2 regions of the Paenibacillus sp. JNU01 genome follow, and region 1 is predicted to be linked to the other one. Evidence: riboswitches for the same ligand, from Rfam matches in the RefSeq annotation. Region 1 holds a riboswitch; the other holds the start of a gene.
What was found. A riboswitch is a leader RNA that binds a small molecule or an ion and turns the genes downstream of it on or off. The one in region 1 is predicted to bind FMN.
Positions count from the first base shown of each region.

Region 2: another riboswitch for FMN. It lies ahead of ribD (bifunctional diaminohydroxyphosphoribosylaminopyrimidine deaminase/5-amino-6-(5-phosphoribosylamino)uracil reductase RibD); the one in region 1 lies ahead of NLBNIHML_RS04520 (DMT family transporter).

Region 1 covers NZ_CP169723.1:1,105,638-1,113,687, forward strand. Annotated here, with positions in the region: gene NLBNIHML_RS04505 (amidohydrolase family protein) at 1-626, opposite strand, end outside; gene NLBNIHML_RS04510 (CGNR zinc finger domain-containing protein) at 747-1,298, opposite strand; gene NLBNIHML_RS04515 (DinB family protein) at 1,442-1,942, shown strand; FMN riboswitch at 2,027-2,180, shown strand; gene NLBNIHML_RS04520 (DMT family transporter) at 2,325-3,305, shown strand; gene NLBNIHML_RS04525 (amidase) at 3,636-5,132, shown strand; gene NLBNIHML_RS04530 (DUF1989 domain-containing protein) at 5,187-5,795, shown strand; gene NLBNIHML_RS04535 (LysE family transporter) at 5,935-6,561, shown strand; gene NLBNIHML_RS04540 (YqcI/YcgG family protein) at 6,644-7,405, shown strand; gene NLBNIHML_RS04545 (amino acid permease) at 7,408-8,050, opposite strand, start outside.
Region 2 covers NZ_CP169723.1:1,565,590-1,573,639, forward strand. Annotated here, with positions in the region: gene scpB (SMC-Scp complex subunit ScpB) at 1-309, opposite strand, end outside; gene NLBNIHML_RS06635 (segregation and condensation protein A) at 278-1,078, opposite strand; gene ribH (6,7-dimethyl-8-ribityllumazine synthase) at 1,183-1,650, opposite strand; gene NLBNIHML_RS06645 (bifunctional 3,4-dihydroxy-2-butanone-4-phosphate synthase/GTP cyclohydrolase II) at 1,753-2,985, opposite strand; gene ribE (riboflavin synthase) at 3,017-3,685, opposite strand; gene ribD (bifunctional diaminohydroxyphosphoribosylaminopyrimidine deaminase/5-amino-6-(5-phosphoribosylamino)uracil reductase RibD) at 3,712-4,815, opposite strand; FMN riboswitch at 5,136-5,302, opposite strand; gene NLBNIHML_RS06660 (hypothetical protein) at 5,491-6,795, opposite strand; gene NLBNIHML_RS06665 (peptidylprolyl isomerase) at 6,979-7,410, opposite strand; gene lysA (diaminopimelate decarboxylase) at 7,658-8,050, opposite strand, start outside.

The DNA.
Region 1 (8,050 bases):
TCGATCTCTTTTACCGTTGTATCCCAATGACTGAACTCTGGACCACGAATAGCAAGCCCATAAGTAAGCAATTGATCCCGTGATGAAAAATAACGTTCTTTGACTCTTCGCACATCGTTTGAATATGTCAGTTGACTATCCCGGTTCCAGTAGTTCGTCTCACCAGGAACTCCGTGAGCAAATACTGCCCGAATCCCCGCATCCTGAAGACCACGAATCAGTTCATCCGTATGGTCTGAGGAATACGGCATGCTCCAATCCAACACTGTCGTAACACCTGCATTAAGCGCTTCCAAGGAACCGAGCAGGTTAGCAATATAACTATCCTGTGGGCGGAGCTTGCTTCCCATCGCACCATAATAGAGATTCTGCAAATAAACAGGCAATGACCAATTGGTTCCCGCTGTTTTGACCAGTGATTCCCACATATGCCGATGTGTATCCACCAGCCCAGGCATAATAATCATGGATGAAGCATCGATGACCTCCACATTCGGAATATCCAGGTCGGGTTGAATCGCCATGATTAATGAATCCTGAATTAGAACGTCCGCCCTTTTATACTGTCCAATCCGTGCATCCATCGACAACACGCAGCCATTTTTCAACAGATAACTTGTCTTCACAAGACACATCTCCCATCTATTTTGGTTTGAAAGACGATTACATCCTGCATACGAACCCGTACTGCTTCTGACTATTATTTCGCTAGTATATATACATTATATAGCTGTTGTTAATATTTTTCAATTTTGGGTTTTGCGTTTGGCTCGAAATCTTCTGACCTTCATCAGGTTGCCGCACATCTTATCATCACAGTACTTCTGAGTTCTGCTTCGGGTATCATCATAGAACATCCAGCGGCAATCCGAATTATCACAGATCCGAATTCTGCCCCCTTCTCCCTCCACCAACGTTGTTGCAAAGTCAGCAGCTACCTCAGCCATAACCTGTTGCCAATGAGCTTCTACAGCTATTAGTTGGAGTTTCAGTCCCTGATCAATTGTAGTCAATGTTCTTTTTACATACCCTGCTTCCATAACATCATTCAGCCATTGTTGTTCTTCATCCGTTAATGATGCTCCAGAAGACAAGCGGGCTCCAAGAGCCATCAATTCATTCCTGAAGTCTCTCATCAATAACTCATCTTCTGGAGAAGCAGGAACAGAAGCCTGAAGTTGCCATCGATCCAGAAATTCTTGCTGCCAGTTCGCCTTCCCGAGCCTGTCCTCCGATCGATCTCCCCCACGCCAATCGTGATAATCGCTGTTTACAAAATCAGTCCAAAGTCTGTCCATGTCTACCTCCGTTTAGTGTAACCATCTTAATTCAATAAAGGTGGTTACACTCTGTCTTTGATGTGTTATATTAAGTGTAACCTCATTAATCAGTTTTAGCTAGTTACGTCATACATCACAATAATACTCAAGGAGGAACGGCAATGACGAAAACAACAGCATTAGATGTGTTACTGATTCAAAAGGATGATACATGGGATCAATGCAATTGGATTGTACCTTTGTCGAAGTCTTTGGAAGGTCTTACAGCAGAGCAAGCAGCCTGGATTCCACCCTCAGGAGGATTAAGCATCTGGCAGTTGGTTAACCATATGTATTATTACAATCATCGCTTATTATGTCGCATGCAAGGTAAAGAACCTACCCTTCCTGCTGTAGACTCCAATGAATACACGTTTGGCAATCCTGGAGATGCAACGGACACAGCCGGATGGAATACACTGATGAAGAGTACAACTCGATTAGCCCAACAATTGCGAGATCAATTGGCTGCACTTGAAGAGTCAGACCTTGAAGCTGCGTATATGGACTCCGAAGAGAAATGGGTACACGAACTTGCCCGCTGGATACTTCATGATGCCTATCACGCAGGACAGATTGTGCTGCTTCGCAGACAGCAAGGAAGCTGGAAAATCGTTTTCTAAAAAAAATGCTTGAACTGCTAGCGCTTACAGGAATAAGATGAACTTATTAATGTTACAGCTTGTTCAACACACTATATAATTGAATAGGATCTTCGGGGTAGGGTGCAATTCCCAACCGGCGGTGATGTTCTTCGGAACCAGCCCGCGACTCGCTATTTGTTCTTAACAAAGGACATTTAGCGACTGACTTGGTGTGAATCCAAGGCCGACGGTACAGTCCGGATGAGAGAAGATCAACACATTGACATGCCGTTCACGGGAAGGCCTCTTTCCTGACGCATGTCCTTGGATGAGCCCCCGTTTATTTGGTATATACCAAAACGGGGGCTTTTGTCGATTTTGCCAACTGAAGATTCCGTGTTCTGACGAAGGAGTCCTGAATATGGAAAAGACATCAGCAGCATCACCTGTTTACCGCAAGGAACGAAGTAATACCGGATTCTGGCTTGTAGTTCTCGGCGCCGCTTTATGGGGTGTCGACCCACTCTTCCGCATTATTTTGCTAAATACGATGACATCCACGCAGATTGTACTGGTGGAACATATCATTGTCAGTCTGATCGCCATTCCTGTGCTGTGGAAATTCCGGGCTGATCTGAAAAACCTGCGTGCTCGCCACTGGATTGCCGTGATCTTTATCTCATGGGGAGGTTCAGCTCTCGCAACGGTGTTGTTCACCATGGCACTTACGCATAATGATCCAAACACGGTTCTTTTATTGCAAAAAATGCAACCACTCTTCGCTATCGTGCTGGCTAAGCTGTTATTGAAAGAGACGTTACCACGTCGCTTCGGTGGATTGTTCTTCATCGCATTAGCAGGAACGTATCTGCTCACATTCGGCTTCACATTGCCATTAGGTAACTGGGACAACTGGATTCATGCTGGAAGCTTGTTATCCCTTGGGGCTGCTGCCTTATGGGGAGGTTCAACCGTTATGGGACGATTGATGCTGGGACAGGCGCGTTACGAAACCGTCACCTCCCTTCGCTTTGTCGTTGCGCTCCCGCTCCTGATTTTTATGACGTGGAACGAAGGTGCGGCATGGACGTTTCCATCCGGAACGGGTGAACAGACTGCTGTTATCCTCAATATTCTTGGTCAGGCATTGTTACCAGGTTTGCTAAGTCTTCTGCTGTATTACAAAGGTCTGTCGTCAACCAAAGCTTCTGTTGCAACACTCGCAGAGCTTAGCTTCCCGATGGCAGGTGTGTTGGTGAACTGGATTGCTTTCCGTACACTGATTACATGGGAGCAGTTGCTTGGTTTCATCTTGATCTGGGTTGCCCTCTTTGCCATTTCCAAACAGCAAGAAAGATCATCCACTGTGGCCGATGCGGCACCAAAGCTGCGAACAGAGTAAGGTAATATCCACATCACATATAGATCAATAATTATCAAATATTAAAAGAAAGCCATTGTACATCGGATTAGATGAGCAATGGCTTTTTCATTTCCACTCCATTGATATGACTAGATCATTTTCTCAATGAGTAATACGAGCTACTAACCCCCTATTTTATTCGATATCGCAACTGATATCGAAACTCCTCCCCTCTTTTCCCTTCAACCTCATATCGAATATGCAAATCATTGCACTACGTCTCTTCAATGTTTTGTCTTTTGTCCAATCCGGTGGTACGATGACATATGGAATAAACAGATGAATTATATTCAGAGAGGAACGATCATCATGTCTTCATTCTCATATACCTCCTACGACGCCGTAGGTTTGGCTGAACTGATCCGATCCCGGGAAGTATCCCCGGTTGAATTGCTGGAAGCGGCGTTTGCACGCCTTGAAGAAGTGAATCCGCAACTCAATGCGGTTATTCGTACATACGAAACTCGCGCCCGGGAGGAAGCAAGCTTGGTTCGCCCTGGAGAACAACCTTTTGCCGGTGTGCCCCTACTCCTGAAAGATATCTCGCAATCCTTGGAAGGTGAATTTCTGACTTCAGGCTCCCGTCTGTTCAGCGAGCATCGGGCATTACGCAATTCCAATTTTGTCACTCGACTCCGAGATGCGGGTTTTATCATCATAGGACATACGAATACCCCCGAGTTTGGCTTGAAAAATATTACAGAGCCCCGCCTCCATGGTCCAAGTCGCAATCCCTGGAATATCAATCACTCGCCAGGTGGATCAAGCGGTGGTGCCGCTGCCGCTGTAGCTTCGGGTATTGTTCCCCTAGCTGGAGCCAGTGACGGAGGCGGTTCGATTCGTATCCCGGCTTCCTTTAGCGGATTGTTTGGATTGAAGCCAACCCGCGGGCGCACACCTGTAGGACCGGGAGTTGGTCGTCAATGGCAAGGCGCATCGATTGATTTTGCCCTCTCTCGCTCGGTTCGGGACAGTGCTGCATTGCTGGATACTTTGCAAGTCATACAGCCTGAAGCTGCGTTTCATGCTCCACTCTTTCCAGGCAGTTACTTGGCAGATATGAACTATCCACATCAACGCAAACTGAAAATTGCATATACAACGGATTCACCGGTGGGTACACCCGTCAGTGCAGAAGCCAAAGAGTCTGTATTCAAGCTCGTTCGCTGGTTGGAAGACCAAGGTCATCATGTTGAAGAAAAGCTGAGTCCAGTCAACGGAGTCAGATTGATGGAGAACTATTACATGATGAACAGTGGAGAGATGGCCGCGATGATCTCTTCCATGGAACGCTCCATGGGCCGGGCTCTGACCTCCGATGATATGGAGATTGAATCCTGGGTTCTGGCTGAAGCTGGAAAAAAGGTGTCCGCAGCAGAATTTGTACATAGTTTAGCTGAATGGGATGTAGCCGCAGCTCAGATGTCTATCTTGTTTGAGCGTTATGACTTCTACGTCACACCTGTTAATGCTTTTTCTGCGCCTAAGATTGGAGAATTAACACCTCACGACGAACAGATCCATAATCTGATGCGAATTAGTGAATTGGACAAGACCCAGCAGCAACAACTCATCTATGAAATGTTTGAGCCCAGTCTTACGTATACACCTTTCACCCAGCTTGCGAATCTGACCGGCCAACCTGCGATAAGTGTACCTCTGCATCTCACACCTGAAGGTTTGCCAATGGGTGTTCAAGTGATGGCAACCAAGGGACGTGAAGATTGGTTATTACATCTGGCTGCACAGCTTGAACAATCAGACCTCTGGATCGGGATGAAAGGTAATCCACTTTTCCCAGCATGAAAACTTCATCTGCTCCGCATACTGAAAACAAAAAGTAGCGGAGGAATGTGACGGATGAATACGAATCAACGCCATAAACAGTCTTATCGTATCCCTGCCAAAACGGGATATGCTCTGAAAGTAAGCAAAGGTTCCTTACTACGCATAACAGATCTGGAGGGACAACAAGTTATTGATTTTGTAGCGTACGATGCTACAGATGCTAATCATCGCTTGGACCCCGGTGTGACCATGGACGTATTGCGTACTTACCGAATTAAACCGGGACAGTATGTGTATTCCAATCAATATCAACCAATACTCAAGATTGTTCGTGACACCGTTGGAGTACATGATTTCTTCAACTCCGCTTGTCGTCCAGAGATGTATGAGGTGTTATACGATAAAAAGGATCACGCCAGTTGTTACCACAATCTGAACACGGCACTGGAACCCTTTGGGATCTTACCACCGGATCAACACTATCCCTTTAATTTGTTTATGAAGTCCGTTGTAGACAGTGAAGGCAAGATTGATGTTGTAGCTCCCGATTCTCGTGCGGGGGATTATATCGAGATGGAGGCGTTAATGGATCTCACGATTGGGCTCTCCGCTTGTCCTTGTGAAGAAAGCTCTTGCAACGGCTACAACTGCACCCCAATCCAATTGGATGTGGAACTTTAACAGAATAAACAATGCCTTGATACAATACGATAAAAAGCAGCTTGTTCTAATTCACTCCTTGCGGGAATACGATGACTTGTACCCATGTTCTGTGACGACTGGTACAATTCATCGAACCCGTTAAGGAGTGAACGTGTTTATGTCTGTACTGTTCAGTTATATTATTCTGGGAATATCATTGTCCGCTCCAATCGGTCCGATTAACGCCGCCCAACTCGACCGTGGAGCCCGACATGGATTCATGCATGCATGGATTTTGGGGCTCGGTGCCATGTTTGCGGATCTGGTGTATATGCTGCTGATTTACTTTGGGGTTGCCCATTTTCTGGACACGCCGTTCATGCGCTCTTTTCTCTGGTCATTTGGTAGTTTTATTCTAATTTACACGGGAGTGGAAACGCTCTCGAAGCTGAAACAGGGGATTCAAGGTACATCTACTGCAGAGGCCACTGTTCAGAAATCTTTTATATCCGGCTTTTTGATGGCCCTGTCCAATCCACTAAATATTTTGTTTTGGCTCGGGATCTACGGCTCCATTCTTGCGACGACTGTGAAGCATACCGACACGGCCCATTTGCTGCTCTACAGTTCAGGCATATTCATCGGTATCCTGGTGTGGGATGTCATTATGGCTGGCATGGCCAGCCGATTCCACAAACATAGTAGTGAGAATGTATTGCGCTGGATCTCCATCATTTCGGGAATCTGCCTGATCGGATTTGGTTTATATTTCGGGTACGAAGCCGTGCGTTCCATTTTTTTCTGACAATAAAATCAGGCTGGACAGTCACCCAACTTCCCCCACATTAATACTGTAACGGTATCATGTGGAATGGAGTTGGGTATTCATGGCGGAGCTGTATAGTGCCGACGAAATAAATAATTTATATGAGCGTCTTCCATCTTGGCAGCAGGACGCTTATTCGCAATTTGCCAAGATGATCGCCGATGAACATAATACGTATCCGTGTGTACCTGGACGAATGGGATTTCTGTCAGGACATTTGAGATACGGCTTTACGTGTGACCCTCGTTCAGAACAGGCTGCTGTAGATATGGCCGATCTGCTCAGACAGTATGGCCCTGTTTCCAGAGATACCGGTCAATACGCTTCGATGGTTGTGATCTGTGAGACGCCAAGTGATCTGAAAGAGCATACAACGGTAGAGCAATATCAGACGTTATTCTGGCAAATGCTTAATCGGGTAAGTTCACACGATACCGAGCCGTGGCCTGAACATATTTCAACTGATCCTCATGATTCATCATGGGAGTTTTGCTTTGGCGGAGAGCCATATTTTTGTTTCTGTGCGACTCCAGCACATGAACTCCGAGCTAGTCGGCACTTTCCTTATCTCATGTTTGCCTTTCAACCACGATGGGTATTCGAATCCATTAACGACAACACGCCTCTAGGCCGTAAAATGAAAACTTTGATTCGCAAACGTCTCGCTGCGTATGATGCTGTACCTGCTCACCCTTCACTGATGTGGTATGGTCAGCAGGATAATCTGGAATGGAAACAGTATTTCTTGCCTGATGATGAGCAGACACCTTCCAAATGTCCTTTCATGCGGATGAAGCAAGCTTTAGGTAAGTTCACGAAATAATCCTAAGGTCTGGATGGTGAAGATTGTGCCGATTTGGAGCCACGTACTTTGTGAACAATATATGTGATGATCCCAAGAAATACGACAAGTCCCACACTTGCCAGCAGACCCGTTCTGCTGGCTTTTTCCATCGCTGTTCCGGCCACAGCAGCCACAATGAATACCATGGCAATCCATACTTTGATGCGATTCCATTTCACAGGCTTCAATTTCTTAATGTATGTGATGCAGATAAGTAGCCATGTATACATCAAGACCAGACTGCCTGCTGTCGTCACATATTCAAAAAGACTCTTGGGCATCCATAATGCCATCAACGTAGACAGAAGCAATCCGGCCGCTGTGCAACACAATGCCTGAAGTGGCATGTCCTTTTTCCCCCAGGTCTTCGTGAACAGCTTAGGTGCATCTCCATCTTCTGCGAGTTTCACCAACATGGACGTAATGGCATATAGCGAAGCCACCATTGTCGAGAATCCGGCAATAATCAGAATTCCGTTGAGAATGTGAACTACTACGGTTAACCCAATGGTTGACATGGCTTTGACCAGAGGACTTTCATCCGGGGTCAATTGAGCAGAAGGCACAATAAATAGGATCAATGCAATGGCAATCACATAGAGTGTACTCACCGATAATAGCATT
Region 2 (8,050 bases), 460 kb from region 1:
CCTGTACGCCACGATGGCCAATGTCTCCAGAGCCGCCTGGGATAAGGAAGTCCGTGCTGGAGAGTACGCCAATTTCTCAAAATACACAGCATGCTCAGGCAAGGTGCCCAACTGAACTACGCCAGCAATCTTTAGAATCTGTACGCCTCGGCCTTGCTGTGAAAATTCACGAATCATCTCCTCAATCGCGTCCGTTACAAGCTCCACTCGCTGGTCGACGATCTCGGCAATTTGTTTGATACTTAGACCCTCTTCTCCGGACAAAAACAGCAGGCCTTCAATAATCGATTTCAATTTCGGAAAATCCATGATTCTTTGTTTCCCCTCTCCACTCCATAACGATATCCTCAAACAACCGTTCCTGATAACAGACAATCTGCTTCATCTTCATCAGTTCCAGCACCGCCAGAAAAGTGACAACAATCTCATGGCGATAGATATGCTCATCCATCAATTTGGAGAATAACAGTCTGCCTCCCGGCCCCATACTTTCCAAAGCGCCGATGACATCCCGTATCCGGTCCTTAACCGAAATCTCATCCCGTTTGATACGGGTTACGGTTGTACGCTTCTCAGCCTTGCGTAGCGCCTTCTGAAATGCTGCAATCAGGTCAGAGGTATGTAATCCCTCAACCGGGTTCGAAGGAGCTTCTACGGGCATATAAGGGCGCAGATCCTCGGGCTCTTTGGAAAATATAAGGCTGCGTTCCCATTCCCGTTCATGAAGATGACGCGCAATTCCCTTGTATTTGCGATATTCTATCAGACGCGCAATCAGCTCTGCACGTGGATCATAATCTTCTTCTTCCATATAATCATAATCCTCGAAATCCTCAATGACCGGTGGTTTGGGCAGTAAAAGTTTGCTCTTGATTGACAGCAATGTAGCTGCCATAACCAAAAATTCACTCGTAATATCCAGTTCCAGTTCCTGCATTGAATGCAGGTACGCCATGTATTGATCGGTAATATCGCTGATGGGAATATCCTGGATATGAATTTCAGCCTTGTCAATCAGGTGAAGCAGCAGATCCAAAGGCCCTTCAAAAGTCTCCAGTTTGTATGTAACTACCGTCACTAGACGAATCCTCCCGCCAGAAAAATACAAAACCCTGCCAAGCCGTCCGAATCCGGTCTCCCGTCTTCGTCTGCGCATAGCAGGGCACTACTATTAAATAAGCACTATTTTAGCTGTTTCGTCAAGTTTGCCATCTCAATTGCCGCCGTAGCTGCATCCCAACCTTTGTTACCCGCCTTGGTTCCGGCACGTTCAATCGCTTGTTCAATATTTTCTGTCGTAACCAATCCGAAGATCGTAGGCACGCCAGTTTTCAGGTTAATTGCTGCTACCCCTTTAGCCATCTCGTTGCACACATAATCGTAATGTGTAGTTGATCCACGGATAACGGTTCCCAGGGTAATCACTGCATCATACTTGCCGCTCTCTGCCATTTTCTGCGCAATCAAAGGGATTTCGAACGCTCCTGGAACCCAGGCTACATCTACTTCATCATCCTGCACACCGTGACGTTTGAATGCATCGAGCGCTGCGCTAAGCAATTTACTGGTGATAAATTCGTTGAAACGTCCAACGACAACTCCATATCTTGATCCTTCTGATACTAAATGTCCTTCGAAAAATTGTGGCATTCAAGTCATCTCCCTAACGGTATAATGTAATGTAAGTAACGGAAATTCCTAAGTAATCAATTCCATAAATTACATGGTGAACGTTGTTCATCTAAAACGCATTTACTGTTCGTTCTGCTCGATATCATCAAACTTGAGCATATGCCCCAGCTTGGCTTGCTTCGTATGAAGATACACCGTATTGTCCTCGTTCTCTTTCATTTCGATCGCAACACGCTCTACGACTTCAAGTCCATATCCTTCAAGACCTTTAATTTTACGAGGATTATTGGTTAGCAGTCTGATCTGACGAACCCCAAGGTCTTTCAGAATTTGGGCGCCAATTCCATAATCACGCAAGTCGGCAGCAAATCCCAGCTTCAGGTTTGCATCCACCGTATCCAGACCTTCCTCTTGCAGCTTGTAAGCTTTGAGTTTGTTGATGAGTCCAATGCCTCGACCTTCCTGTCTCATATAAAGCAGTACGCCGTTGCCTTCTTCATTGATCTGTTTGAGTGCCGCATCAAACTGAGGACCACAGTCACAACGATGGGAATGGAATACATCGCCTGTCAGACATTCAGAGTGTACCCGTACAAGTACAGGTTTGGAACCATCAATCTCACCTTTAACCAGAGCCACATGTTCCTTGTTGTCTACAGCATTTGTATAGGCCACTGCTTGAAACTCGCCAAAGTCTGTTGGCATACGTACAGCCACTTCGCGTTGAACCAGCTGTTCTTTTTCATTACGGTAACGAATCATGTCCTGAATACTGATCAGCTTCAGATCATGTTTGCGGGCAATCTCCTGCAGATCCGGAAGTCTGGCCATTGTGCCATCTTCCTTAATCACTTCACAGATAACGCCTGCGGGATACGAACCACACATAATGGCCAAATCTACTGCCGCTTCTGTGTGGCCCGCACGACGAAGTACACCGCCGTCTTTTGCAATCAGCGGGAACATGTGACCAGGCTTACGGAAGTCCCCGGCTTTCGCCTCAGGATCGATCAGACCTTTCACGGTAATAGAGCGTTCATGTGCCGAGATACCGGTTGTGGTATCTTTGTGGTCCACAGAGACCGTGAAGGCAGTTCCGTGGAAATCCGTATTTTGTTGAACCATTGGTTTCAAGTTAAGTTCATCCGCACGTTGTTGTGTAATCGGAACACAGACCAGACCTCTACCTTCAGTAATCATGAAATTAATGACTTCAGGTGTCGCCTTTTCAGCCAAAGCGATAAAATCGCCTTCATTCTCCCGATCTTCATCATCCACAACAATGACGGGTTTGCCACGCATGAGATCATATATGGCTGCTTCTATCGTGTCCAAAATGGATTGTTCTGACATTGTCCCACCTCCAGTTTATTTCTTTCTCTATTTATGCAAATCCGTGATTGGCGAGAAAATCTTCACTGATACTGCGCGGCTTGCCAGCACCCGTCTCTCGATGTCCTCTCCCATACTGGAGCAGATGATCCACATATTTGCCCAAAATATCGCATTCGATATTAATGGTATCCCCTGTCTTTTTCACATTTAGTACAGTTTCACCAATGGTATGCGGGATAATGGAAACCGTGAATGCGGTATCCGATGTATGGACAACGGTCAAGCTAATGCCATCCAGTGTAACCGATCCTTTGGGGATCAGGTATTTGAACAACTGGTGATCATCCGGCTTGATCTCAAACACAATCGCATTCTGATCACGTGTTATACTGCCAATCACTCCAGTACCATCGACATGGCCCTGAACGATATGTCCGCCAAAACGGCCACCGGATTGCATGGCCCGCTCCAGATTAACTTTACTGCCGGATTGCAGCTGACTGAGATTGGTATGGCGATACGTTTCAGGCATGACATCGGCGGTAAAGCCGCCACCTTCCAACGTTGTCGCAGTTAAACATACTCCGTTCACTGCTACACTATCACCTATCTTCAGATCGTCCATGATGGCGGAAGCTCCGATATTCAGGACCATCGCTTCGCCTTTCCGACCAATACGCCGGATCTGACCAACTTCTTCCACCAAACCGGTAAACATGCTGCCGCCTCCCTTGTTTAATTTATTTATTCAGGCCACACCGGAATACCGCCAATGCTGATATTATCTCCAACTTGTTCGATCTCCAACTGATTCAATTGAATTGCCTGATTCATACGTTCCACACCCTCGAAGCGGAAACTGCCAGGTGTATCATAACCGCCTACAATCTTAGGAGCGATAAACATGAGCAGTCGATCGACCAACCGTGCCTCCAGCATCGCTCCATTCAGAGTGCCTCCGCCTTCAAGCAAAATCGAACCAATCTCACGCTCACCCAACTTGCTAAGTCCGTTTAACAGATCCACACGTGGTCCAGGACCACAACGGATAATTTCAACACCGTAGGCTTCCAAACGTTCAGCAGCTTCAGGACTGGCTTCGTCTGTTGTCAATACCCATGTTGGAGCAAGACCATCCTTAACCATTTTGGAACCTACTGGAAGACGCAACTTGGAATCCACCACGATTCGTACCGGGCTGATGCCTTCCACTTGCAAGCGGGTTGTAAGCTCCGGATTATCTGCGATCACCGTGTCGACACCAACCATAATGCCTTGGTGACGATGACGAAGGGCATGCACAATCTCACGAGCGGACTCGTTGGAGATCCACTTACTGTCTCCGCTGCGAGTGGCAATTTTCCCATCCAAAGTCGTAGCCGTTTTCAGTGTCACGAAAGGAAGGCCTGTTGTAATAAATTTAATGAATTTTTCATTCATGCGTCTTCCACGCTCACGCAGTACGCCAACTTCAACTTCAATGCCTTGTTGACGAAGCATGCTTATGCCTCTGCCGGATACTTGCGGATTTGGATCTTCACAACATACCACAACACGTTTTACCTTTTCATGAATCAGGCGTTCACTGCAAGGTGGCGTCTTGCCATAATGACTGCAGGGCTCAAGTGTAACGTATACCGTACTGCCTTCTGCATCGCTGCCCGCCATGTTCAGTGCATGTACCTCCGCATGACCGGTTCCACGTTTCAGATGGCTCCCAAGGCCTACAATACGCCCCTCTTTCACAACCACACATCCAACAACCGGATTAATTCCCGTCTGTCCCTGTGCTCGTTCCGCCATATCTAGTGCCAGTGCCATATAAAATTCATCATTGATCATTTCCAAATCCGTTCACCCCGCGGTTTAAAGTCTTGTTTATTAAAAAATCCCCGTCGAACAACCGTTCGATGGGGATGATGAGAGACAAATGTCAACAACAGGAGTCAAATGGATACAGCACGCCAACACTTTGCCCAAAACTTCATTTCGGGCAAGTGAAAATAGACACATACCTTAATGAACATCAATTACAGGTAAAGAGCTTTATCGTGTGGCATATGTATGGAACTGTCCGGCCTAACCGGATCTTCCCTGCACAGTGCAAGACAAACACATCGTGACTGTACAGCCAAACTCCTGCTGAATGCAAACCTGTTAGGTCTGCACCTCTCCTTCTCCCATCCAGACTATACTGTCGGTTCTGGAATTACACCAGATCAGCCATCTGCCACAGGCAGACAGGTCACGGACTTTGCATCAAGTGCTGGACATGTGTCCTTACACTCTCTGCATCACCGCCGGTAGGGAATTGCACCCTGCCCTGAAGGATTGCTTTCGTTATTAATTGGATGTTAGCACTTTAATGCCAAAAAATCAATTGTTTTTTGTTCCTTTTTGTCACATACTAACTTTTAATAAGCTAAGATACAGCAAAAAAACCGCATCTCACTAAGAGACACGATTTTAAGTTTTTAGATTATAGATTTTAGTTTACATCCTTCTCAGTTCCATCACAGCATTCTACATATCAGGAAAACACCATCGCACCATATGCTTCAAATCTTTGGCATTGTGAAATGGCGAGCGGTCAGGTTCTGGCAGCGGCGAACTGGGAAGCGGAATACCTCTCGCAACTCTTCTGACCCAACTTGTGGAATCGATCGCGATAGCCGAGCATTGCCAGCGTCCAGTCGTCCTCGGTCGAAACGTTCTCTGCAAATCGGTTTTTCCCGGCATGTCAGGAAAGACACCATCGAGATATTCAACAATAACGCGTTTGTCTCTGACTTCATGACAGTATACCGTCACCCATACACCTTCCCTGACCCGAACAGCATACACATCTCCAGCTTCTGCCTCCCCTGTGCCTGCATCAGGAGATTTCTTTGGCACTTTCCCTCGAACACTTCTCATCTTCTCCAATGCTCCCAGGATCGTTTCCTTTACAGGTGGACTCTCTTCAGGCTTATCCGCAAGAGATATATTACTCAGATCAAAATCATGGAATATCTTGTTCAGGTTGTTCTCATTAATTCCGACAGATGAGTCCCACCACGCCAGAGGCGCCTGTACCTCAACCCGCACATTGGGGCGCGCGTCACGCTGTATGTAAGTCGTGTATTCTGTGATCATTCCGGGATGTTCCGGCGTATCCAGTATGCCAATCAGAGCTAATGTCTCAAGCAAGTCCCGATAGGCATATTCCTTTTGTGTAGGCAAAAGACGTTCCTTCTTGAGTGCTATTGCTGCTTTGCTGTAGCGTGTTTTTGGAGGTAATTGGCGCAGCACCGTTAACACCGCACGGAGTGTCCAGTGGTCGTAATCATTAGGTATTGGAAGCTCCTGCGCGGAAGCTAGCTCTCGAAGTGCCAGTACATGTCCAAAGGGATCACCATCCAAAGGTGTTCCATTGGTCATGCGCCAATACCATTGCAACGTCGAGTCGGTTGCTTGATCTACGCCTAATCCGCAGATCTGACAAGTACTCGAAGATGGATATGGCGTGTGTTCATGGCTTGGCATACCGCTTGCAATAAGTTTGCCCGTAATCAGCGAGCGCCAGATCATGGGTGCTGACCACATCGATGCAACAAAGGCCTGTGCTGCTTCATTTATCGTCCATTGATTTGCAAGTTGTTTCAGCTCAGTGATCGTTTCATCATGCCCCGGACGTACAAACCGGTTCGGTTCATGCCCCGCTGTCTCAAGCGCTTCTAAATCCGGTGTGGATATACTCTGAGAAACATCATGTCGGGATGCCTGTAGTTTTTCGTCCCATCGTGTGGGTCCGCTATAGACTTGTTTTAACAAACGTAATTGATCCACTGTATTCAAAGGTTCTTCATCCTCCCTTGTCGCTTCGTCTAACGACAGAATAACCCCATGCCAGAACTTTCGCCAGATTCATTATGCTCATTTTGCACTATTTCATGATGAAAATAAAAAAAGTGCTTCTATAAAAAGAAGCACTCCGAGTTTAAATCAAGTAAGTCAACGTTACAAAGCTTATTAAGCTTCTACAACTTCAACAGTCTCCATTTTGTCTTTACCTTCCAAAGCGTCCACGAACTCCATACCTTTGGTTACTTTACCAAATACAGTATGTTGTCCATCCAAATGTGGTTGTGGTTGGTAGCAGATGTAGAACTGGCTTCCACCTGTGTTACGGCCAGCATGTGCCATAGCCAGTGTTCCACGCTCATGTTTGTTCGGGTTGATTTCACAGTTGATTGTGTAACCTGGGCCACCTGCACCAGTACCGTTAGGGCATCCGCCTTGAGCTACGAAGCCCGGGATAACGCGGTGGAATGTAAGACCATTGTAGAAACCGGAGTTAGCCAGTTTCTCAAAGTTTGCTACTGTGTTGGGAGCTTCTTGATCGAACAGATCGATCAGAACTTCTCCGCCGTTTGCCAATTTAATTTTCGCTTGTTTCGCCATATGTAAATGACTCCTTTCGTATTGACCATCGTTAATGGTGCCAAAACGCATGACCCTGGGTCAAGCATTACAGCACTTTTCTTAGTGTACACCGAAAATGACTGGATCGCAAAAAAAACGGCAACTTTTTTCACAATTTAGTCCGAATACGTAAAAAGCAGACGAAAAAGGAAGTTCCCTTTTCATCTGCTTCAACTATAGAATCCCTATATCCTGAATCATGCAGAAACGCATTATCTTTGACGAATTAGCGAGTTACTGGCTGTTTGCCAATACGCGCTGGTACCAGGTCATTCTGGATGATATCCTGATACGTCTCACGGCGTACCACGACATCTCCTTGACCGTCTTTGACAAACACAACAGCTGGGCGACGAATCCGATTGTAGTTGCTCGCCATGGAGTAGTTATACGCGCCTGTGCAAGCTACAGCGAGCAGATCACCACTTTCCACTTTTGGCAGGTCCAGATCCCAGATCAGCATATCGCCACTCTCACAACATTTACCCGCAACGGATACCGTTTCCTGAGCAGCCTCATTTGCACGGTTAGCAAGCACAGCTTCGTACTTGGATTCATACAAAGCAGGACGAGGGTTATCGGTCATACCACCGTCAACAGCAACGTATTTACGCACGCC